3 regions of the Cedecea sp. genome follow, and region 1 is predicted to be linked to each of the others. Evidence: predicted binding sites of a transcription regulator. Region 1 holds the regulator's gene; each other region holds the start of a gene.
The links. Region 1 encodes Fur, which represses iron uptake genes when iron is present. Its sites were predicted from a motif close to ATAATAATGAGAACNACTATCAA; they were not measured.
Positions count from the first base shown of each region.

Region 2: a site for Fur is predicted at 2,567-2,589, ahead of VGM55_RS03655 (Nramp family divalent metal transporter). Genes of this name have one in related genera too.
Region 3: a site for Fur is predicted at 5,029-5,051, ahead of VGM55_RS08050 (TonB-dependent siderophore receptor). Genes of this name have one in related genera too.

Region 1 is NZ_DASYBS010000065.1:91,290-98,745, forward strand. Features, by position in the region: gene ybfF (esterase) at 1-202, shown strand, start outside; gene ybfE (LexA regulated protein) at 335-613, shown strand; gene fldA (flavodoxin FldA) at 793-1,323, shown strand; gene fur (ferric iron uptake transcriptional regulator) at 1,603-2,049, shown strand; gene chiQ (ChiQ/YbfN family lipoprotein) at 2,149-2,475, opposite strand; gene chiP (chitoporin ChiP) at 2,522-3,928, opposite strand; gene glnS (glutamine--tRNA ligase) at 4,392-6,059, opposite strand; gene nagE (N-acetylglucosamine-specific PTS transporter subunit IIBC) at 6,238-7,456, opposite strand, start outside.
Region 2 is NZ_DASYBS010000025.1:4,992-12,447, reverse strand. Features, by position in the region: gene VGM55_RS03665 (diguanylate cyclase) at 1-1,037, shown strand, start outside; gene VGM55_RS03660 (NupC/NupG family nucleoside CNT transporter) at 1,079-2,266, opposite strand; gene VGM55_RS03655 (Nramp family divalent metal transporter) at 2,612-3,868, shown strand; gene VGM55_RS03650 (DUF2502 domain-containing protein) at 3,916-4,236, opposite strand; gene mgrA (L-glyceraldehyde 3-phosphate reductase) at 4,391-5,380, opposite strand; gene VGM55_RS03640 (alpha-keto acid decarboxylase family protein) at 5,561-7,222, shown strand; gene VGM55_RS03635 (ion channel protein) at 7,219-7,456, opposite strand, start outside.
Region 3 is NZ_DASYBS010000050.1:79,095-86,550, forward strand. Features, by position in the region: gene VGM55_RS08035 (hypothetical protein) at 1-287, shown strand, start outside; gene VGM55_RS08040 (GNAT family N-acetyltransferase) at 351-1,169, shown strand; gene gdhA (NADP-specific glutamate dehydrogenase) at 1,208-2,551, opposite strand; gene VGM55_RS08050 (TonB-dependent siderophore receptor) at 2,702-4,927, opposite strand; gene cstA (pyruvate/proton symporter CstA) at 5,318-7,423, shown strand.

The DNA of each region.
Region 1 (7,456 bases):
CGCCTGGCAGCATCCCGCCTTATTCATCCGCGGCGGGAACTCGCCGTATGTTGATGAAAGCCACCGCGAGGCGCTTTTAAGTCAGTTCCCGCAGGCTCGTGCGCACGTCATCGCTGGCGCGGGCCACTGGGTTCACGCTGAAAAACCGGAGGCAGTTTTACGCGCAATTCACCGATTTATCGACGCGGAACCGAAAAACTGATTAAAAACAGAACGACCGGCCAGCAGAAGTCGCTAACGCGTTGGCGGGAATGGCGCGCTGATGTATGATGGCGCGCTTAATTGCACCGGCACCCTGCCCCTGCAGCCAGAATTTCCTGTCAGTATCCTAATCATGGCAAAAGAACAAACGGACCGTACTACATTAGATCTGTTCGCGGACGAGCGTCGCCCCGGGCGGCCTAAAACCAATCCGCTCTCGCGCGATGAGCAGCTGCGTATTAATAAACGCAATCAGCTTAAGCGCGACAAAGTGCGTGGTTTGAAGCGAGTTGAGCTAAAACTGAACAATGATGCGGTCGACGCCCTCAACCAGCTTGCCGACGCCCGCAGCATCAGTCGTAGCGAACTGATCGAAGAGATGTTGCTCGAGCAGCTTAAAAAGCTGGGATAGCTCTTTCTGCTGCCCTGCCCGTCATCTGAAATCTCAAAAGGGTGAGCAAAACCATGTTGCAGACTGTGCACCCCGGCGTGATAGCTGTTTCCGCTGGTGGAGCTGTTCTGCTATGATTGCCCTATACGTGGGCATTGAACGGCCAGCATACTATTAAGTTTCAAGAGGTTATTTTACTCATGGCAATCGTAGGCATTTTTTTCGGCAGCGACACCGGTAACACCGAAAATATCGCAAAAATGATTCAAAAACAGCTCGGTAAAGACGTTGCTGAGGTGCATGACATTGCTAAAAGCAGCAAAGAAGATCTCGAAGGTTTCGACATTCTGTTGCTCGGCATCCCAACCTGGTACTACGGCGAAGCGCAGTGCGACTGGGACGATTTCTTCCCGACTCTCGAAGAAGTCGATTTCAACGGTAAGCTGGTTGCGCTGTTCGGCTGTGGTGACCAGGAAGACTACGCGGAATACTTCTGTGATGCGCTGGGTACCATTCGCGATATCATCGAACCGCGCGGCGCCGCTATCGTAGGCCACTGGCCGACCGCGGGCTACCACTTTGAAGCGTCAAAAGGCCTGGCAGACGACGACAACTTTGTCGGTCTGGCCATCGACGAAGACCGCCAGCCGGAACTGACCGCCGAGCGCGTTGAGAAGTGGGTCAAACAGATTTCTGAAGAACTGAATCTGGCCGATATTATTAACGCCTGATTTGCCTGGCGCAAATGCAGCGTTTGCGCCATCTTGATAGCTTGTAGCAATGAAAATAATTGCTACAAGTTTGTAACTTTCTTGTACATCCCTGTACAATGTCTTCCTGACAGCTTGGCTGATAATTACTGTAAATGGCGACGCCGCCACGATTTTTCAGCCTCATTTTGCACCATACTTGCGGTTCCCATTTAGAAGCAGCAGTTCTATAATGAGACGCATTACTCTTTACGCTCACTGCAGTTTGAGCGAATCGTTAAGCAACAGGACACTTTCCGCATGACTGACAACAATACCGCATTAAAGAAGGCCGGCTTGAAAGTCACGCTTCCGCGATTGAAAATCCTCGAAGTGCTGCAAGAGCCGGTAAATCATCACGTCAGCGCGGAAGACTTATATAAACGTCTGATCGACATGGGCGAAGAAATAGGCCTGGCGACGGTCTACCGCGTGCTGAACCAATTTGACGATGCCGGGATCGTGACCCGCCATAATTTTGAAGGCGGCAAGTCCGTTTTCGAGCTGACCCAGCAGCATCACCACGATCACCTTATCTGCCTCGATTGCGGCAAAGTAATCGAGTTCAGCGATGATTCTATTGAATCGCGCCAGCGTGAAATTGCCACACGCCACGGTATCCGCCTGACTAACCACAGTCTCTATCTGTACGGACACTGTGCCGAAGGCGACTGCCGCGAAGACGACACCGCGCACGATCCTAAATAAGTAATCCGCATTAACGAACGCTGCCGAACAGGTGGCGTTTAAAAGCAAAAAACCGGCAGGTTTCCCTTGCCGGTTTTTTTATTGACTGAAAAAACGTAATCAGCTGTTATTCGCGCGAATTTCTTGCCAGATTTTATCGCAGCGAACCTTCGCGGCTTCATCATTCCCGCTCTTTCTTGCCTGAATGCATTTCTGATAATCCAGCACGCTCACGGTCTCTTTTTCAACAAACGCTTTGTGCTGTTTTTCCTGGCGCAGTACGTTCAGCACGCTCTGGCAGGCTTCGATTTTATCCGGGTTGCCTTCTGCGGTATTGATACAAGCGCTGTAAGCCTGCTTCAGATGTGAATCTTCCGGCGGAGCCGGGGGCTGAACGCAGGCGGAGAGCGTGAAAGCCACGGCGGTAACCAGCAGGATTTTTTTCATGTTCAGTTCCTTATAAAAAACGGGCGCTTGCGCGCCCGATTTAGCATTAGAAGATGGTGAACGGAGCAATAACGATAAATTTCACGTCACGCTCGTCCTGGAACATGTTGCCGTAACCACCGCCCCAGCTTGGGATATCGGAGTGGTTGTCGTACTGAGTGAAGTGCAGTTTGAACAGCGTACCTTTCGCACGGCCTTCCTGCACGGTGTACATTGCGTCGAGGCTGTATGAAGACTCTTTGATCTTGTTGGATGCGATATCCTGACGGTTACCGGAAGCATCAAGCGCCCATGTGGCTGGTTTTGCATCCCATGCATAAACATAGGAGCCCCCAACAGCCCAACCCGGCAGATTCCAGTTGCTCAGGTCATACATCGCACCGAAGAACACGGCTTTTTCGCCGTTGGCGTTGAAGTCAGAGCGGTTATCCCACCATACATCGAGACGGCCGTTTGAAGAGGCATAGGTTGGCGTCATACGCTGCAGGAAGTAACCCTGCTGGCCTTCTGCCTTCACCATGGTCCCTTCCAGACGCAGGTCAACCTGGCCAATTTTGTAGCCTAAGGTCAGCGCCTGCAGCCACGCGGTACCGTCATAAATATCGTTGATGGTGTTGTTAGAGGCTTTATCACGGGTGCCGTAGAACTGGTAGCTGGTGCTCAGCGGGCTGCCTGCAACGTCAAATTTGTAGCTCGCTTTCGCGAAGTACTGGTCAACAAAACCTTCAGCCTGACCAAATGCCCCTTCCAGAATCAGGTCATTTTTGAAGTCATATTTCGCGCCGATGGAGTGCAGATAATCAACTTTGGTCTTTTTGTCGTTCTGGTAGAACTTGTCCGTTTCCAGATGCCATGGAGCCTTGTACTCGTTGGTCCACATGTAGGAGAAGCTCAGCGCACCTGCATCGCCATAGTCGAATGCCGCCCCAGCTTCAGCCCCCTGATAGGTACCAGGCATGAAGCTCCAGTGCGGCGCTAACAGCGTTTGGCCGGTTGGCTGGATATAACCCGCACGAGCCCAGACCGGGCCGTACTTAAATTTAGCGGCCGCTTTATAAAGGCTGATGCCGCCTTTATCGCCGGAGTAGTCTTCGCTGTAGCCTTTGTTTTTAGAGGAGAATGCGATTTCGTTTGGGTGGCCGCTGGCGCTGTCTTCGGCCATCTCAATGGCGGTGAAAGCGGCGATATCCAGGCCAAACATGTCGGCTGCGTAGCCGGACTGGAAGTCCAGGTTAGCGTTCCAGGTTGAGTGTGACAGGTTAGTTTTGTACTTACCGTCAGTCACGTCTTTACGGTCACGTTCGCGCTGCCAGTAATAGACGCCACCGGTCAGCGTTGAGTCATCAACAAAGCCCGCAGCGCTAACCTGCGGAGCAACAACAAAACCTGAAAGAGCGGTAACACTTGCAATAGCAAGAGCAAGCGCACTACGTTTGCCACTAAACGTACGCATAGTTAAATTCCTCTTTGACGTAAAAATCATCGTCTGACGTGAAAAGCGTCAATGACGAAAAAAGTAAAATTGCCTAACGGCTAAAAGCGGTTTTTACATTACTCACCCGCATTACTGCTGCTCATAGACTATTTTTCGCGACGCGAATTATCAATGATTTTGTATGAGAGATTTCCTGGAGTATGACAGAGAGCACATAATCTATGTGCATTTGTAACAAAATGACACCGAAGTTTATTAGGCCATAATTCTACTTATTTGGAACACAAAATACTTTTGAGAGCGCTTTCATTATAAGCATCAGAAGATTACGGGAAAAACATGATGTAGCGTGGGGATAAACTCAGGCGTGTGTAAATGAGAATTAATTCGCATCGCGAATGTGTACTACAGGTTAATACCATGTACTAATAAAGAAAAAACGCCGCATTCCGCGGCGTTTTTATCAGGCTATCTACAGTAATTATTCGCCGATTTTAGCCCAGGTATCACGCAGGCCAACGGTGCGGTTAAACACCAATTTTTCGGCCGTCGCATAGCGGCTGTCGAGGCAGAAGTAACCTTCACGCTCGAACTGATAAGCCTTACCTTTTTCTGCGTTCTGCAGGCTTGGCTCAACGAAGCCCTGACGAATAACCAGAGAGTCAGCGTTGATGGTCGACAGGAAGTCCTCCGCAGCACCTGGGTTTGCAACGCTGAACAGGCGGTCATACAGGCGGATTTCAACCGGCAACGCATGTGCGGCGCTCACCCAGTGGATCACGCCTTTAACTTTGCGACCGTCTGCCGGGTCCTTGCTCAGGGTTTCCGGGTCATAGGTGCAGTACAGTTCGGTGATATTGCCTTCCGCATCTTTTTCAACACGCTCGGCTTTGATCACATACGCATTACGCAGGCGAACTTCTTTGCCCAGCACCAGGCGCTTGTACTGCTTGTTTGCTTCTTCGCGGAAGTCAGCCCGATCGATATAGACTTCTCGGCTGAACGGCACTTCACGGCTGCCCATCTCAGGTTTGTTTGGGTGATTCGGCATGGTGACCGTCTCTTCCTCACCCTCAGGGTAGTTAGTGATAATTACCTTTACCGGATCCAGAACGGCCATTGCACGCGGTGCATTCTCGTTGAGATCGTCACGGATGCAGGATTCCAGAGAAGCCATTTCCACGGTGTTGTCTTGCTTGGTCACACCAATGCGCTTACAGAATTCGCGAATAGAAGCTGCGGTGTAACCACGGCGGCGTAGGCCGGAGATAGTCGGCATGCGCGGGTCATCCCAGCCTTCAACAATCTTCTCGGTCACCAGCAGGTTAAGCTTACGCTTGGACATGATGGCGTATTCGAGATTAAGGCGCGAAAACTCGTACTGGCGCGGATGTGCAGGAATAGTAATGTTATCCAGCACCCAGTCATACAGACGACGGTTATCCTGGAATTCCAGGGTACACAGCGAGTGCGTAATGCCTTCCAGCGCATCAGAAATACAGTGGGTGAAGTCGTACATCGGGTAGATGCACCACTTGCTGCCGGTCTGGTGGTGGTCGGCAAACTTAATGCGGTACAGCACCGGATCGCGCATGACGATAAACGGCGAGGCCATATCGATTTTAGCACGCAGGCAGGCGGTACCTTCGGCGAACTCACCGTTGCGCATTTTCTCGAACAGCGCGAGGTTTTCCTCAACGCTACGATCGCGGAACGGGCTGTTTTTGCCAGGTGCAGTCAGGGAGCCACGGTATTCACGAATTTGTTCCGGGCTCAGCTCATCAACATACGCCAGCCCTTTATTAATCAGCTCAACGGCATAGTTAAACAGCTGATCAAAATAGTCGGACGAATAACGCACGTTGCCGGACCAGTGGAAGCCCAGCCATTCAACGTCGTGTTTGATGGACTCTACGTATTCGATGTCTTCTTTTACCGGGTTTGTGTCATCGAAGCGCAGGTTGCACTGCCCCTGGTAGTCCTGGGCAATGCCAAAGTTCAGGCAGATAGACTTTGCGTGGCCGATATGCAGATAGCCATTCGGCTCAGGCGGAAAACGGGTGCAAATACTGGTGTGCTTACCGTTCGCCAGGTCTTCATCAATAATCTGACGAATAAAGTTAGTTGGGCGGGCTTCAGCCTCACTCATCGCGGGTTCCTCAAAGCGTATACCTTAGTTAACGGTGCATGATCTAATAAGCGGCCTCGGGAAACAACCTTTAGTTGCATAAATTAGGGTTATCCATATTTGCCTGGCGACAAGCAATAAAAAAGCGGCTGACGATATACGCCAGCCGCTTAAGGCACAAATGCTTACTCAGGAGCGATTACTTGCCTTTAATCTCATACAGTGGCGTTTGACCGGCAACCACCTGACCTTTCGCCTGGATAACCAGACCGCTGAAGTCGTCGATGTTGCTGCAAACAACCGGGCTAATCATGGAGCGAGCGTTGGCGTTCAGGAAATCAAGATCCATTTCCAGAACCGGCTGGCCTGCAACCACTTCCGCACCCTCTTCCACCAGACGCGTGAACCCTTTACCACCCAGAGCAACGGTATCGATGCCCATGTGAACCACAATTTCAGCGCCTTTTTCTGTTTCAAGGCAGAACGCGTGGTTGGTGTTGAAGATTTTCACGATAGTACCGGCGGCAGGAGAAACCACGGTTTTGTCGGTTGGCTTAACGGCTACGCCATCCCCTACGGCTTTGCTGGCAAACGCTTCGTCAGGAACCTGATCAAGCTCAACCACTTCACCGGTGACCGGAGAAACCAGGGCAGCAATAGTCGTACTGGTCGCATTTGGTACAGCCTGTGGTTTAGCGGCTGGGGCCGGGGCTGCACCCGCAACAGGCGCGGCTGCTTCGACAGTACCCGCGGTTTTCATTGCGTTAGCAATTTTTTCTGCTGCAAAGCCAACGATGATCTGCACGCTGGTTTTGTTCAGGCGAATAACGCCCGTCGCACCCAGACGTTTAGCCAGCGCTTCGTTTACTACGGAAGAGTCTTTCACGCTCAGACGCAGACGAGTGATACAGGCATCAATACCGGTCAGGTTGGCAGAGCCACCTACCGCAGAGATGTACTGACGAGCCAGACCTGAAACGTCCTGGTTCGCATCGCCGCTCACATTCACGTCCTGGCCATCAGCTTCGTCACCGGCGACAGCCAGTTCACGGCCTGGGGTCAGCAGGTTGAATTTGGTGATGGTGAAACGGAACACCACGTAATAAATAACGAAGAACACCAGGCCCTGAGGGATCAGCATGTACCATTTGGTTGCCAATGGGTTACGCACCCAAAGCATCATATCCACCAGACCTGCGCTGAAGCCAAAACCAGATATCCAGTGCATGCTTGCCGCGATAAATACGGAGATACCGGTCAGCACGGCGTGGATCACGTACAGTACCGGCGCAACGAACATGAAGGAGAATTCCAGCGGCTCGGTGATACCGGTGAAGAACGCGGCGAAAGCACCGGCCATCATGATACCCAGAACTTTCGCTTTATTTTCAGGACGTGCACAGTGGTAGATGGCCAGC
Region 2 (7,456 bases), on a different contig from region 1:
CCAGGCGTGAGCCGTTCTGGACGCGGCAAAATATCGCCAATACCGGGAAAACGTTGATTAACGGCTCGCTCCCCGTCGATTTTGACGACAGATGGATTGGGCTGTTTGGCATTGCGGTTACCACCCAAACGCTGCGGCTGTTCCTCTCGAGTTCTTTGCCGGAAGATACGCAAAGCGCCTATCTGCTTTTTGATGAGCAGATGAACCCGCTAACGCGCCCGGTTGGCTCACAGAATGGCTATCACCTCAGCGAAAAGCAGCGGCTGGCTATTCTTGAAAAACTGACTGACAAATCCCGCGGAACATTGCGCTTTGGCTATGCCTACGTCACTTTCGGTCAAGTGAGGGGGACGGGAGCCATTCTGGTGAGTATCCAGACGATCGGGCAGGGGCTGCATGAGGACTTTGGGCGTTTTAGCATCCTGCTGGTGGTGATGTGGCTGACCGTCATTCTTATCCTGCTTGGCTCGCACCGTATGATCTGCCGGCTGATTCGTAATATGGGACAGCTGCAGCAGGAAATGCACCGACACGCGCTCCATGACGACCTGACCGGCGTCCTTAATCGGCGTGGGTTCTTTGAGACGACTGGACGCATAAGCCCGCAGTATGTGGATTACTCCCTGATTCAGTTAGATCTCGATCATTTCAAAAAAGTGAATGACCGCTTTGGGCATCAGGTCGGCGACCGGGTGCTTATCCATGCCACGCGCTGCATCCAGCAGGCGATCCGCACCCAGGATATTGTCGGGCGTATAGGCGGCGAAGAGTTTTGTATCTACCTGCCCAATACCGATCTTCATGCGGCGATTGCCGTGGCGCAGCGGGTACGCAAAATGCTGGTGAATACGCCGCTAAAACTTGAGAATGACACTACGCTGCTGGTCACGGCTTCGCTGGGTGTTGCTTCCCATGAAGAAGCGCCTGAGGGTGACCTGGAACACATTCAGAGCCAGGCGGATATTCGCCTGTACCGGGCGAAACAGCAGGGGCGCAATAGAGTGTGTTGGAGTGGCGAGGCAGAATCGCAGGCATAAAAAAAGCCGGTGACCAGCACCGGCTTTTTAATACGCAATAATCAGATAACCAGCGCGGCGATAGACGCCGACAGGATACTCACCAGCGTAGAACCGTAAACCAGCTTCAGGCCGAAGCGGGAAACCACGTTACCTTGCTCTTCGTTCAGACCTTTAATCGCACCGGCGATGATGCCGATAGAAGAGAAGTTAGCGAAGGAAACCAGGAACACGGACAGGATACCTTCAGCGCGTGGAGACAGGGAGCTGGCAATCTTCTGCAGATCCATCATGGCAACGAATTCGTTAGAAACCAGTTTGGTCGCCATGATACTGCCTACCTGCAGCGCTTCGCCGGACGGCACGCCCATTACCCATGCAACCGGGTAGAAGATGTAGCCCAGAATGCCCTGGAAGGAGATGCCCAGCACGGCCGCGAACAGCGCGTTCAGACCAGAAATCAGCGCGATGAAGCCAATCAGCATAGCGGCAACGATAATTGCCACTTTGAAACCTGCCAGAATGTACTCGCCGAGCATTTCGAAGAAGCTTTGACCTTCGTGCAGGTTAGACATCTGCAGGTCTTCTTCTTTCTCATCCACGCGGTACGGGTTGATCAGCGACAGCACGATAAAGGTACTGAACATGTTCAGCACCAGCGCGGCAACCACGTATTTTGGCTGCAGCATAGTCATGTACGCGCCCACGATTGACATGGACACGGTAGACATCGCGGTTGCCGCCATGGTGTACATGCGGTTGCGCGACATCTTGCCGAGAATATCCTTATAGGCGATGAAGTTTTCTGACTGTCCCAGAATCAGCGAGCTTACGGCGTTAAAGGATTCCAGCTTACCCATACCGTTGACTTTAGAAAGCACGGTACCGATAGCGCGGATAACAATCGGCAAAATGCGGATGTGCTGCAGAATACCGATCAGCGCAGAAATGAACACGATAGGGCACAGCACCTTCAGGAAGAAGAATGCCAGGCCTTCGTCGTTCATTTTGCCGAAGACAAAGTTTGTCCCTTCGTTAGCGAAGCCCAGCAGTTTCTCGAACATCTCGGAGAAGCCTTTTACAAAGCCCAGGCCGACGTCGGAAGTCAGGAAGAACCAGGCCAGTAATACTTCGATCACCAACAGTTGAATGACAAAGCGAATACGAATTTGCTTGCGGTTAGGGCTAACCAGCAAAGCCAGCAGCGCGACCACAGCAAGCGCTAAAACAAAGTGCAAAACGCGGGACATATTTGCTCCAAATATGAGGCAGGTTTAATTTCGTTGCACATTCTATGTAACAAGCAATAAGAAAACGAGATCAATTCCACACTATAGTGATGAGCTGTGACGGAACGCAAAAATAGTGATCCACCATACATTTCTGCTATGTTAAGTAAAGAAGCTAAAAGTTACGTTAGGATAGCTGGTTAACAGCTTACACGTTGGTCAAATGTTAATCCGTTAACCGGCATCCAGATCCACCATCTCACGCCTCCTGCATATCGTTTTCAGCTATCAGAGAAATCAATTTCCCCGTATTAAATGAACTTGATAACCATTCTCATTTTGATAGCATGAAACATAGCAAAGGCTATATCTCAGAGGCAGAAGATGACAAGCAGTCGCATTGACAGCAATACCGGGCGCACCGCGCGCAAGCTACGGCTGGCGCTGATGGGGCCGGCGTTTATCGCCGCTATCGGCTATATCGATCCCGGTAACTTCGCGACCAATATTCAGGCCGGGGCGAGCTACGGCTACCAGCTGCTGTGGGTGGTGGTGTGGGCAAACCTGATGGCAGCGCTGATTCAGGTGCTTTCTGCCAAGCTGGGGATCGCCACCGGCAAAAACCTCGCGGAGCAAATCCGCGACCATTACCCGCGTCCGCTGGTGTGGATTTACTGGGTACAGGCGGAAATTATCGCGATGGCGACGGATCTCGCCGAGTTTATCGGGGCAGCCATCGGCTTCAAGCTTATCCTTGGCGTTTCGCTCTTGCAGGGCGCGGTGTTGACCGGGATCGCCACCTTCCTGATCCTGATGCTGCAAAGTCGGGGGCAGAAGCCGCTGGAAAAAGTGATTGGCGGGCTGCTGCTGTTTGTGGCCGCGGCCTACATCGTTGAGCTGATATTCTCCCAGCCGAAGGTGGCGGAGCTGGGCAAAGGAATGTTAATCCCCAGCCTGCCAACCTCTGAAGCGGTTTATCTTGCCGCGGGCGTGCTGGGTGCTACGATCATGCCGCACGTGATTTACCTGCACTCTTCACTGACCCAGCACCTGCATGCGGGAAATCGGGCAGAGCGCTATTCCGCGACCAAATGGGATGTGGCTATTGCTATGACCATTGCCGGCTTTGTTAATCTGGCGATGATGGCGACCGCCGCAGCGGCGTTTCACTTTACCGGGCACACCGGCGTTGCCGAGCTGGAAGATGCCTATAAAACGCTGGAGCCGCTGCTAAGCCATGCGGCGGCCACGATTTTTGGCCTTAGCCTGGTGGCGGCTGGTTTGTCATCAACGGTCGTCGGGACGTTGGCCGGGCAGGTGGTGATGCAGGGGTTTGTGCGCTTTTATATCCCTCTGTGGGTTCGCCGGGCTATTACCATGGCGCCGTCCTTCGTGGTCATTATGATGGGGCTCGACCCAACGCGTATCCTGGTGATGAGCCAGGTTCTGCTGAGCTTCGGGATTGCTCTGGCGCTGGTGCCGCTGCTGGTGTTTACCAGCGACAAAAAGCTGATGGGAGACCTGGTTAACGTTCGCTGGGTGAAGCTTGTCGGCTGGGCGATTGTGGCAGTGGTGGTGGCGCTCAACCTGTGGTTAATCTTCGGGACGCTGTTTGGCAACTAATCTTGCCAAATAAAGAAAGAAGGGCTGGATAATCCAGCCCTTTTTTGTCAGTGGTGGTGTCCATGGCCTCTGCCACGATGGTCGTCACGATCTCTCCAGCCTTCACGGTATCCGCGTTCGTAGCTGTTGCGACCGCGATCCCAGCCTTTGTTCCAGCCACGGTGGTGATGCCAGCCGCGATCGCGCCATTCATAGTTTCGGTGCCAGTAGTCGCGGTCGCGCCATCTGCCGCCGTCCCAGTAATTACCGCGATAATCCCTGTCGCCAATCTGTAACTTAACCGACGGCAGCAGGGTGATTTCACCCGCGTTAGCCACCATCGGCGCCGCGGCCAGTAAGGCAAGGGCAAGCATTAATGACCTGAACATACTTTCTCTCCCTGGTTCTCTTAGCCGTGTTGCGGCTTGTTAACACAATATTACAAACCGACAAACAGTCCGATGAACTACACAATTCCTAAATCAAAGACGGCAGCACTTTTTGCACAAGCTAGCGGCTGACTCAGGGAGAGAAGGTAAGCGTTTACACCAAAATGGCCTCGATTGCAGCGCGTTCCTGCTCGCTGAAACCACGCCTGCTTAGCATGCCAACGGCATCTTCGATCTGGCTGGTTTTGCTGGCGCCAATCAGTACGGAGGTAACCTTTTCGTCGCGAAGTACCCAGGCTAATGCCATCTGCGAAAGCTTCTGCCCTCTCTGTTCCGCTATCACATTGAGCCTGCGGACTTTGCTCAGTTTCTCTTCGGTTATCTGGTCGGGATTGAGGAAGCGGCTGCCGCTGGCGGCGCGTGAGTCAGCGGGAATGCCGGCCAGATAGCGGTCGGTGAGCTGGCCGCCGGCGAGAGGGGAAAAGGCGATGCTGCCGACGCCTTTGCTTTGCAGCAGATCCAGCAGGCCGCCTTCAACCCAGCGTTCAAACATCGAGTAACGCGGCTGGTGGATCAGGCAGGGGGTACCCAGATCGTTCAGGATCTCGATGGCCTTTTCCGCCAGTTCTGCCGGGTAGTTAGACATTCCGACGTACAGCGCTTTGCCCTGGCGTACGACATGGTCAAGGGCGCGCATTGTCTCCTCGAGCGGCGTTTCCGGATCCGGACGGTGATGATAGAAGATATCCACGTACTCCAGCCCCATACGCCGCAGGCTTTGGTCAAGGCTGGAAATCAGATACTTGCGCGATCCCCAGTCGCCGTAAGGCCCGTCCCACATGGTGTAACCTGCCTTCGTGGAGATAATCAACTCGTCGCGGTATGGATGAAAATCTTCCCGCCAGATACGGCCAAAGTTGGACTCAGCCGAGCCGGGAGGTGGCCCGTAGTTATTGGCGAGATCGAAATGAGTAATACCGAGATCAAACGCCTTTCTCAGCAGCTGGCGGCTGGTTTCCAGCAGCGTTTCGTCGCCAAAATTATGCCAAAGGCCAAGTGAAATAGCGGGCAGTTTCAGGCCACTGCGGCCGCAGCGACGGTATTCCATGGAGGTATAGCGTTCGGGGTCAGGCTGCCAGGTCATTATTGCCATCCTTATAGGTAACAGTGAAATGAGTGTATACGTTTTCACAACCGCAATGTGCATCAGAATACGCCGTATTCCACTGTAAATTCCACGTTCCACCCCCAAAATTGGATATATTCTCGACACCGATCCCGGTTACTCAATACTCACAGCAAGCCCTCATAGAAGGAAAATCCTATGCGCTACTGTGTGGCAGACTATCTGGTCGACCGGCTCAACGAATGCGGCATCAGCCATCTTTTCGGCGTGCCTGGCGACTATAACCTCGTGTTTCTGGATCATGTTATTGCCCACCCGCAGCTTGCCTGGGTGGGCTGTGCTAATGAGCTCAACGCGGCCTATGCGGCCGACGGCTACGCCCGCTGTAAAGGCGCGGCTGCGCTGCTGACCACATTTGGCGTCGGCGAGCTGAGCGCCGTTAACGGCGTGGCGGGGAGCTACGCTGAGCATCTGCCGGTTATCCATATCGTCGGCGCACCAAATACCCGTTCCCAGCAGCGCGGAGAACTGCTGCACCACTCGCTGGGCGACGGAGATTTCCAGCATTTCCAGCGCATTGCCTCCGAGGTGTCGGTGGCCCAGGCTTCGCTGACCGCGGCCAACGCCTGCAGCGAAATTGATCGGGTGATTCTTGAGGCTCTCAGGCAGCAGCGTCCGGGTTATCTGCTGTTGCCAAGCGATGTCGCCGAGGCCCCGGCTACCCGACCGTCAAAACGGCTGGTCGCCAGTAAAACGGTAGCTGAACCCGCGACGCTGGAAGCGTTCCGCCACTGTGCGCAGGCCAAAATTGCCGAAAGCCGCAGCGTTGCGCTGCTGGCTGATTTTCTCGCTCAGCGGCATGGGCTACAGAACACGCTCCAGCAATGGATGAACAGCGCGCCCGTGCCGCACGCATCGCTGCTGATGGGGAAAGGGCTGTTTGATGAAAGCAAACCCGGTTTCCTGGGCACCTACAGCGGGGCGGCCAGCCCGCCGGAGGTGAAGCAGGGGATTGAAGGCGCGGAGCTGGTTATCTGCGTGGGCGTGAAATTTACCGATACCATCACGGCCGGTTTCAGCCAGAAGCTAAGCCAGCAGCAGACGATTGAGGTCCAGCCGGAGGCGGTACGGGTCGCCGAGCGCTGGTTCAGCGGCATTCCCATGGCGCAGGCGATAGATATTTTGCAGCAGCTGTGCATTCGTCATGCCGCAACGTGGCCTGAAGCAAACCAGAGGCCACCGGCACTGCCTGTCAGTCAAAATGGCAGGCTTGACCAGCACGCGTTCTGGCAAACCTTGCAAAATGCCCTACAGCCGGGGGATATCATTCTGGCCGATCAGGGTACAGCGGCGTTCGGCGCAGCAGCGTTAACCCTGCCGGCAGGCGCAACTTTCATCGTACAGCCTCTCTGGGGATCGATAGGTTATACGCTGCCGGCGGCGTTTGGTGCTCAGACCGCATGGCCGAACCGTCGTGTGGTACTGCTGATAGGCGATGGTTCTGCCCAGCTAACGATTCAGGAACTGGGCAGCATGCAGCGTGACGGCCAGAAGCCGGTCATTCTGTTGCTGAATAATGAGGGTTACACGGTTGAGCGCGCTATTCATGGCCCTGAACAGCGTTATAACGATATTGCGGCCTGGGACTGGACCCGTTTGCCGCAGGCGATGAGCGTTGACAGCCTCGCCGAGTGCTGGCGAGTGACCGAAACCGCACAGCTCGCCGCCGTGCTGGAGAAACTGGCCAGCCCGGAAAGGCTGGCGCTGGTGGAAGTGGTACTGCCGAAGCAGGACATTCCCGAGCTGCTGCGAGCGGTCACCAGCTCGCTGGGCAAACGCAACTCAGAAATGGAGCACTAGCGATTCGACCGCCCGGCCATCATCAGCGGTTTACCCGCCAGCAGGAGCCAGGCGGGTAACATCACGATGCACAGCAGGGGCAGGAGTTTGACGTCCGGCACCACGGCCATCGCCATAAACAGGCTCAGCCAGCCATCACGAGTTACCACAAGCACCAGGCCAAGGACGGCGCACGACAGCGTAATCGCGGCGGGAACGGCCTCGACATGCTGGTGCAGCATCATGCCCAGCGCC
Region 3 (7,456 bases), on a different contig from region 1:
TGAATGCGCTGGCGACCGGAATGTACATTGGCGCAGGTTTTGGCGCCGGGCCACGAGACGGCCTGATGACCGGGATCAATGCCAGAACAGGCTGGTCCGTGCGCAGCGTGCGTACCGCCATCGAGGTGACCGTGCTGCTCTCCGGCTGGCTGATGGGCGGCAGTTTTGGCGTGGGCACCGTGCTTTATGCTCTGGCTATCGGGCCGCTGATCCAGCTTTGCCTGCCGTGGTTTCGCGTTAAGCCGTTGAATAAATCGGGGTCTGTAGCACCCGAGCCGATATCGTGATCCTTCGACATGTGCTAAACACTCTGTTCCGAAGAATAAAATTCGCTTCGAGCGGGGGATAGCATGCAGCACGAGATCGTCAGCAAACCGGCGCTTAACTGGAACAGTTTCCAGCTGGCAGAGATATTGACCCATTGCTTTGAACAGTACGTGGTGCCGTTCCGACTTGACGGGGAAACCTTCGGCTGGCGATTCGTCTCTGAAGATCTTTTCCCCGGCGACAGCCTCGTCTGGCTTGACCGCGGGGAGCCTAAAGCCATGGCGCTGGTGACCCGGCGCGGGCAAACCTGTCGCCTTGCCGCGTTTGCCATTCGTCCGGAGCTGCGCGGGCAGGGGTTAGGCAAAATCTTCATTCAGCAACTGATCGACGAAGCGCGGGCTCGTGGCGATAAGCAGTTTTTCCTTGAAGTGATCTTAGGCAACGAGGGCGGGCTGGCGCTGTATGAGCGAATGGGCTTTGTGCGCCAGCAAACGCTGGTGGGCTTTCACTCCTCTGGCGTGCCGGAAGGCGAAGCCGACGGGGAGCAGGCAGAAGTCGACCCGCTGCAAATGACTCATAGAATGATGGCCAGTAACGACGCGCCGCTGCCGTGGCTTTGTGCGGCTGAAACGCTGTATAAGCTGCCCGGTAAGGCCTTTGTGCTGGATGATGTGGCCTATGCGATGGTTATCCCGGGTGAGATACCGAAGTTAAGAGGGCTGTTTGTTGAGCCGCATGCGCGACGGAAAGGGAAGGCCAAAAAACTGCTGGCTTTACTTCAGCATCGGTTCCCTGGAGTAGTGACTATCCCCAGCCTGCCCGAAGCCGTTGCGCCGTTATTTTTAAGCAGCGGTTTTACTCAGGATGCGCTCCAGCAGTACGAAATGAAGCTGACCTTGTAGATGAAAATGGGTGAGGGCGAAGGCCCTCACCGCGTAAGTTACAGCACGCCCTGAGCCAGCATCGCGTCCGCAACTTTGACGAACCCGGCGATGTTTGCGCCGCGCACATACTGCGTTTGTTTCCCTTCTCCGCCGTACTCCACGCAGGCCTGGTGAATATCAAGCATGATGTGGTGCAGGCGAATATCCACTTTTTCAGCCTTCCAGCTCAGGCGAGCGGCGTTCTGTGCCATCTCCAGCCCTGAGGTTGCCACGCCGCCCGCGTTTGCCGCTTTGCCCGGCGCAAACAGCACGCCGGCTTCCACAAACAAATCCGTAGCGGCGATCGTTGTCGGCATATTTGCCCCTTCGGCTACGGCCTTCACGCCGTTGGCGATGAGCGTTTGTGCCGCGTCGACGTCCAGCTCGTTTTGAGTTGCGCACGGCAGAGCAATATCAACCGGCACGCTCCACGGCTGCTGGCCTTCCAGGTAAGTGAGGCCAAATTCGCGGGCATAATCTGCTACGCGACCGTCGCGGCTGGCTTTGATTTCGCACAGGCGTGCCAGTTTTTCTGCGCTAAAGCCTGCTTCGTCGACCACGGTGCCGTTGGAGTCGGAGGCGGTGACCACGCGTGCGCCGAGCGACATGGCTTTTTCAATCGCATACTGGGCCACGTTGCCGGAGCCGGAAACCGCCACGCGCATGCCTTCGAAGCCCAGGCCGTGGCGCTGTAGCATGGCATCGGTGAAGTAAATCAGCCCGTAGCCGGTCGCTTCAGGGCGGATCAGGCTACCGCCGAACGACAGCCCTTTGCCCGTGAACACGCAGGCGGTGTTGTTGGAGAGCTTTTTCATCATCCCCGCCATGTAGCCGACTTCGCGGCCGCCAACGCCGATATCGCCCGCCGGAACGTCGGTGTCCGGGCCCAGATGGCGGTACAGCTCAAGCATCAGCGCCTGGCAAAAACGCATGATTTCGCCTTCGCTTTTGCCTTTAGGGTTAAAGTCGCTGCCGCCTTTGCCACCGCCCATCGGCAGCGTGGTGAGGGCATTTTTAAAGGTCTGTTCAAAGCCGAGAAACTTCAGGATCGACAGGTTAACGGAAGGGTGGAAGCGCATCCCGCCCTTGAAGGGGCCAATCGCCGAGCTGAACTGCACGCGCCATGCCCGGTTAACCTGCACCTGATTGTTGTCATCCACCCAGGCTACGCGAAACTGGATCACGCGTTCGGGTTCAACCAGGCGTTCCAGCAGCGCCTGCTGGCGGTACTGCGGATTGTTCTCAAGAAACGGCCACAGCGTGCTCATAACTTCGCGAACCGCCTGAGCGAATTCAACCTGATGCGGGTCGCGTGACTGTACTGAGGTTAAAAAGTCTTCGAGAGAGTGTGCTTGAGCCATCAGAGGTAACTCCTTGTTGAAGGTCGTGTTGTGTGCGTTTTTTGTATGGTTTTTTCGACTATAACATTTTCTTATGAACGGGCATCAAGCGATTTTTTCACCAGCAAGGTGAAGAAAGAGGGGGAGGCTAATTAGCCTCCCGGAGAGGGTTTAGAAGTGCGTATTGACGCTCATGTAATACGTGCGGCCAGACTCGTTGTAGGTCTCGGCACCCGCGCCATACATATAAGCGTTGGTGGTGGCATTCCCGGTGGTCTGGGCGTTACCCGCGCGCCAGTGGCGCTTATCCAGCAGGTTATCAATGCCGGCGGTTAAGCTGACGTTTTTGGTCGCGTCCCAGGTCGCGCTCATGCCAATGATGCTATAAGGGCTGACCTCGTTGGTGTCGCTGCCGGTAACCGGTTCGCCCTTGTAGTTGTACTTCTTCGGAGCCTGCTTGCCGTACCAGGTCAGGGTGCTTTGCAGCGAAACATCCTGATGAACCTGCCAGCTCAGCGTCGAGTTAAGGGTGTATTCCGGGATGATCGACAGGCGATCGCCGGTTTCCTTATTTTTGCTTTGCAGCATATAAGTCAGGTTGTTGTTCCAGCTTACGGTGTCCGTCAGCGGCAGATTAATGGTGCCTTCCAGCCCTTCCACAACCGCTTTTGGCACGTTGCCCCACTGATAGATATCGGTTTTCTTGCTGTTAGAGGCAACAGGCGAATAACCGGATTCGATCTTGTTGCGGTAGTCGTTTCTAAACCAGGTGATCCCGGCCTGATAGCCGTCGCGCTTGAACTCCAGCCCAATCTCTTTGTTGACGCTGGTTTCGGCTTTCAAATCCTCGTTGCCCATCAGGTAACAGGCCCCTGCGCTCGCGGCACAGCCCTGGCCACGGCTATAGAGAATGTAGTTCGGGTTAGTCTGATACAGGCTTGGCGCCTTGTAGGCGCGGGCAATACCGAGCTTCAGCGTCAGGTCTTCCACCAGCTCCTGGCTAAGGTTCAGCGACGGGCTCCAGTTATTCCCCACGATGGAGTGATGATCGAAGCGCAGACCCGGCGTCAGCATAGTGCTGCTGGTTATCTCCATGTTGTTCTCGGCGAACAGGGAGAAGATTTCTGCTTTCGAATAAGGGCTGCGGATGGTGGACGACATACCCGGAATCGCACCGCCTTCGCTCAATGACTGGCTGTTCGACGAACCATCCTTCATGCGTTGCTGATTCCATTCGCTGCCGAGGGTGAGGTTTTGGTTCACCAGCAGGTCAAACGGAATGCTCGCTTCGCTGTGCAGCAGCACATCGCTAAGGTCGATATCCGAGAACTGATTATTGGCGAAGATCCCTTCCGTGCCGCCCGCCAGGCCTTCGTTCATGCGCGAGTTGCGGGTGTGTTCGTACTGCACCCAGGAGTTGGTGGTGACGCCGTTATCCCAGCCGCCGGTCCAGGTGACGGCATAGTTCTGGCGGTAGAGGCGGTTAGTCTCTTTGCCGTAGTTATCCTTCACCAACTGGTTGCTGTTGGTGTTTTGTGTATCACCCGAGTAGAGGTTGCCCTGGCGGCTGTAGCCTGTTTCAAACTCCAGCGCCTGCATCGGTGCAAACTCCCAGCGGATTAGCCCGTTCAGGTCTTTATGGATAACCCCTTCGCGGCCGGCAGGAAGCGTGCTGGCGTAGGATCCGGTGCGCAGCGACTGATGTCCCTGGTTGATGTCCCAGGCATCCGCCTGCGTTTTGTCCAGGTTGCCGTAAAGCCGGAAGCTGACGTCATCCCCCAGCGGCCCCGTCAGGCTGAAGTTGGTGCGTTTTGTCGAGCCTTCGTCTTTGTGTTCCGGCGCGTTGAAATAGGTATTCCAGCTGCCGTGGAACTCGTTGCTGCTGCGTTTGGTAATAATGTTCACCACGCCGCCCGCCGCGCCGTTACCGTAGCGAGCCGCCGCCGGGCCACGCAGGACTTCAATACGCTCGATCATTTCAGGCGGAATCCACGAGGCATCGCCTCGGGTATCACGCTCGCCGCGCCAGCCAAGGCGGACGGAATTACGGCTGGTGACCGGTTTACCGTCAATCAGGATCAGCGTGTTTTCTGGCCCCATGCCGCGAATATCAATCTGGCGGCCGTTGCCGCGCTGCCCGCTGGTAGAGTTGCCGGTAAGGTTAACCCCTGGCATGGTACGAATGATTTCAGAGACGTCACGCGCGACAGGGTGCTTCTTTAATTCTTCGGAGGTGATAATCGACACGCCGGGTGCCTGCAGCGTTTGCTGGGCAGCGGTGACGACCAGCGTGTCTTCATTTTCTACGGGTGCCGTCTCTGCTGCCGCCGAAAAGGCAGTGCCGTAGAGGCCCAGACTCACCAACGTGGCGAGGGAGTACGATAATGTATTGTTCATTATTTATCCTGAGTGTCACCGCCTGCGTCCCGTAAACTCCTTTCCGAAATGAGGAAGGACGCGGCAAAAGTGTCTGGAGTTGAAAGTGCGGAAACACGCTATTGCAAATGAAAATAATTATCAATGTCTTTCTCAGTTGGCATTTGAAACCAATTAATTCCGCTAATTAATCATCCCTGGTTATCAATCCCCGCGTTAACCATTCACCAATCTGATATTCCACAATTGACCTGCCGACTTTACGGTTGCGATACATATTTAGGTGATCTCATTAACAAACTGAGGTAAATGCCCCGCGTTTTGCCCGCTTCAGATTGTGAGAACCGCTATTCCAGGCTAGATAAAAAATGTAACAACTCTCGGTATCCACTTAGAAAACGGACAAAATTGATGGATAGATTTGGGAAACACCTCGTCTGGGTCGTGCTTGCTTTGATAGGCGCATTTGCCCTCGGCTACATCGCTTTGAATCGTGGTGAGCAGATAAATGCGCTGTGGATTGTCATTGCCTCCGTCTGTATTTACCTGATTGCCTACCGCTACTACGGTTTGTTTATCGCGAAACGCGTGCTGACGGTGGATGCCACGCGCATGACGCCGGCCGTGCGGAACAATGACGGTCTTGATTACGTCCCAACGGATAAAAAGGTGCTGTTTGGCCACCACTTTGCCGCTATTGCTGGGGCGGGGCCGCTGGTGGGGCCGGTACTTGCTGCGCAAATGGGGTATCTGCCGGGCATGCTTTGGCTGCTGGCGGGCGTGGTGCTGGCAGGAGCCGTACAGGACTTTATGGTGCTGTTTGTCTCCACGCGCCGCAACGGGCGCTCTCTGGGGGAGCTGGTTAAAGAAGAAATGGGCAACACCGCGGGCGTTATCGCGTTAGTGGCCTGCTTTATGATCATGGTGATTATCCTGGCCGTGCTGGCGATGATCGTGGTGAAGGCGCTGACCCATAGCCCTTGGGGTACATACACCGTTGCCTTTACCATCCCGCTGGCGCTGTTTATGGGCGTCTATATTCGCTATTTGCGCCCGGGGCGCATTGGCGAAGTGTCGGTGATTGGCCTGGTGATGCTGGTATTTGCCATTATCTCCGGCGGCTGGGTGGCGGAGAGTGAAACCTGGGCACCGTACTTTGACTATACCGGCGTACAGCTGACGTGGATGCTGGTGGGCTATGGCTTTGTGGCTTCAGTGCTGCCGGTGTGGCTGCTGCTGGCGCCGCGCGACTACCTCTCCACCTTCCTGAAAATTGGCACCATCATCGGGCTGGCGATCGGCATTTTGATCATGCGCCCGACGCTGCAGATGCCTTCATTAACAAAATTCATCGATGGTACCGGCCCGGTCTGGAGCGGTGACTTGTTCCCGTTCCTGTTTATCACCATCGCCTGCGGGGCTGTTTCTGGCTTCCACGCGCTGATAGCTTCCGGCACCACGCCGAAAATGCTGGCGAATGAAAATCAGGCCTGCTTCATTGGCTACGGCGGCATGCTGATGGAATCCTTTGTCGCCATCATGGCGCTGGTGGCGGCCTGTGTTATCGACCCTGGCGTGTACTTCGCGATGAACAGCCCGATGGCCGTACTGGCTCCGGCAGGCACGGCTGACGTTGTGGCTTCTGCCGCGCAGGTGGTGAGCGGGTGGGGCTTCCATATCACCCCGGAAACGCTGACCACTATCGCCAGTGAAGTCGGCGAGCAGAGCATTATCTCTCGCGCCGGCGGGGCACCAACGCTTGCCGTGGGGATGGCGTACATTCTGCACGGCGCGTTGGGCGGGCTGATGGACGTCTCGTTCTGGTATCACTTTGCCATTCTGTTTGAAGCGCTGTTCATCCTGACGGCGGTGGATGCCGGGACTCGCGCGGCGCGCTTTATGCTGCAAGACCTGCTGGGAGTCATTTCACCCGGGCTGAAAAGAACCGACTCGCTGCCGGCCAACCTGCTTGCAACCGGGCTTTGCGTACTGGCATGGGGCTACTTCCTGCATCAGGGCGTGGTCGACCCGCTGGGCGGCATCAACACGCTGTGGCCGCTGTTCGGCATCGCCAACCAGATGCTGGCGGGCATGGCGCTGATGCTCTGTGCGGTTGTGCTGTTCAAGATGAAGAAGCAGCGCTATGCGTGGGTTGCTCTGATGCCGACCGCCTGGCTGCTGGTTTGTACTTTAACGGCAGGCTGGCAAAAAGCGTTCAGTTCGGATGCGAAAGTGGGCTTCCTGGCTATCGCCAACAAATTCCAGGCGATGATCGACAGCGGGAATATTCCGGCGCAGTACACGCAGTCGCAGCTTAGCCAACTGGTGTTCAATAACCGCCTGGACGCGGGGCTGACCATATTCTTTATGGTGGTAGTTGTGGTGCTCGGCTGGTTCTCGCTGAAAACCGCGCTCAAAGCGCTGAAGTCTGACCAACCAACGTCGAGTGAGACGCCGTACGAGCCGATGCCTGAGAATTATCAGGAGATCGTGGCGCAGGCGAAAAGCGTGCATTGATTTTTACCCTCACCCTAACCCTCTCCCTGCAAG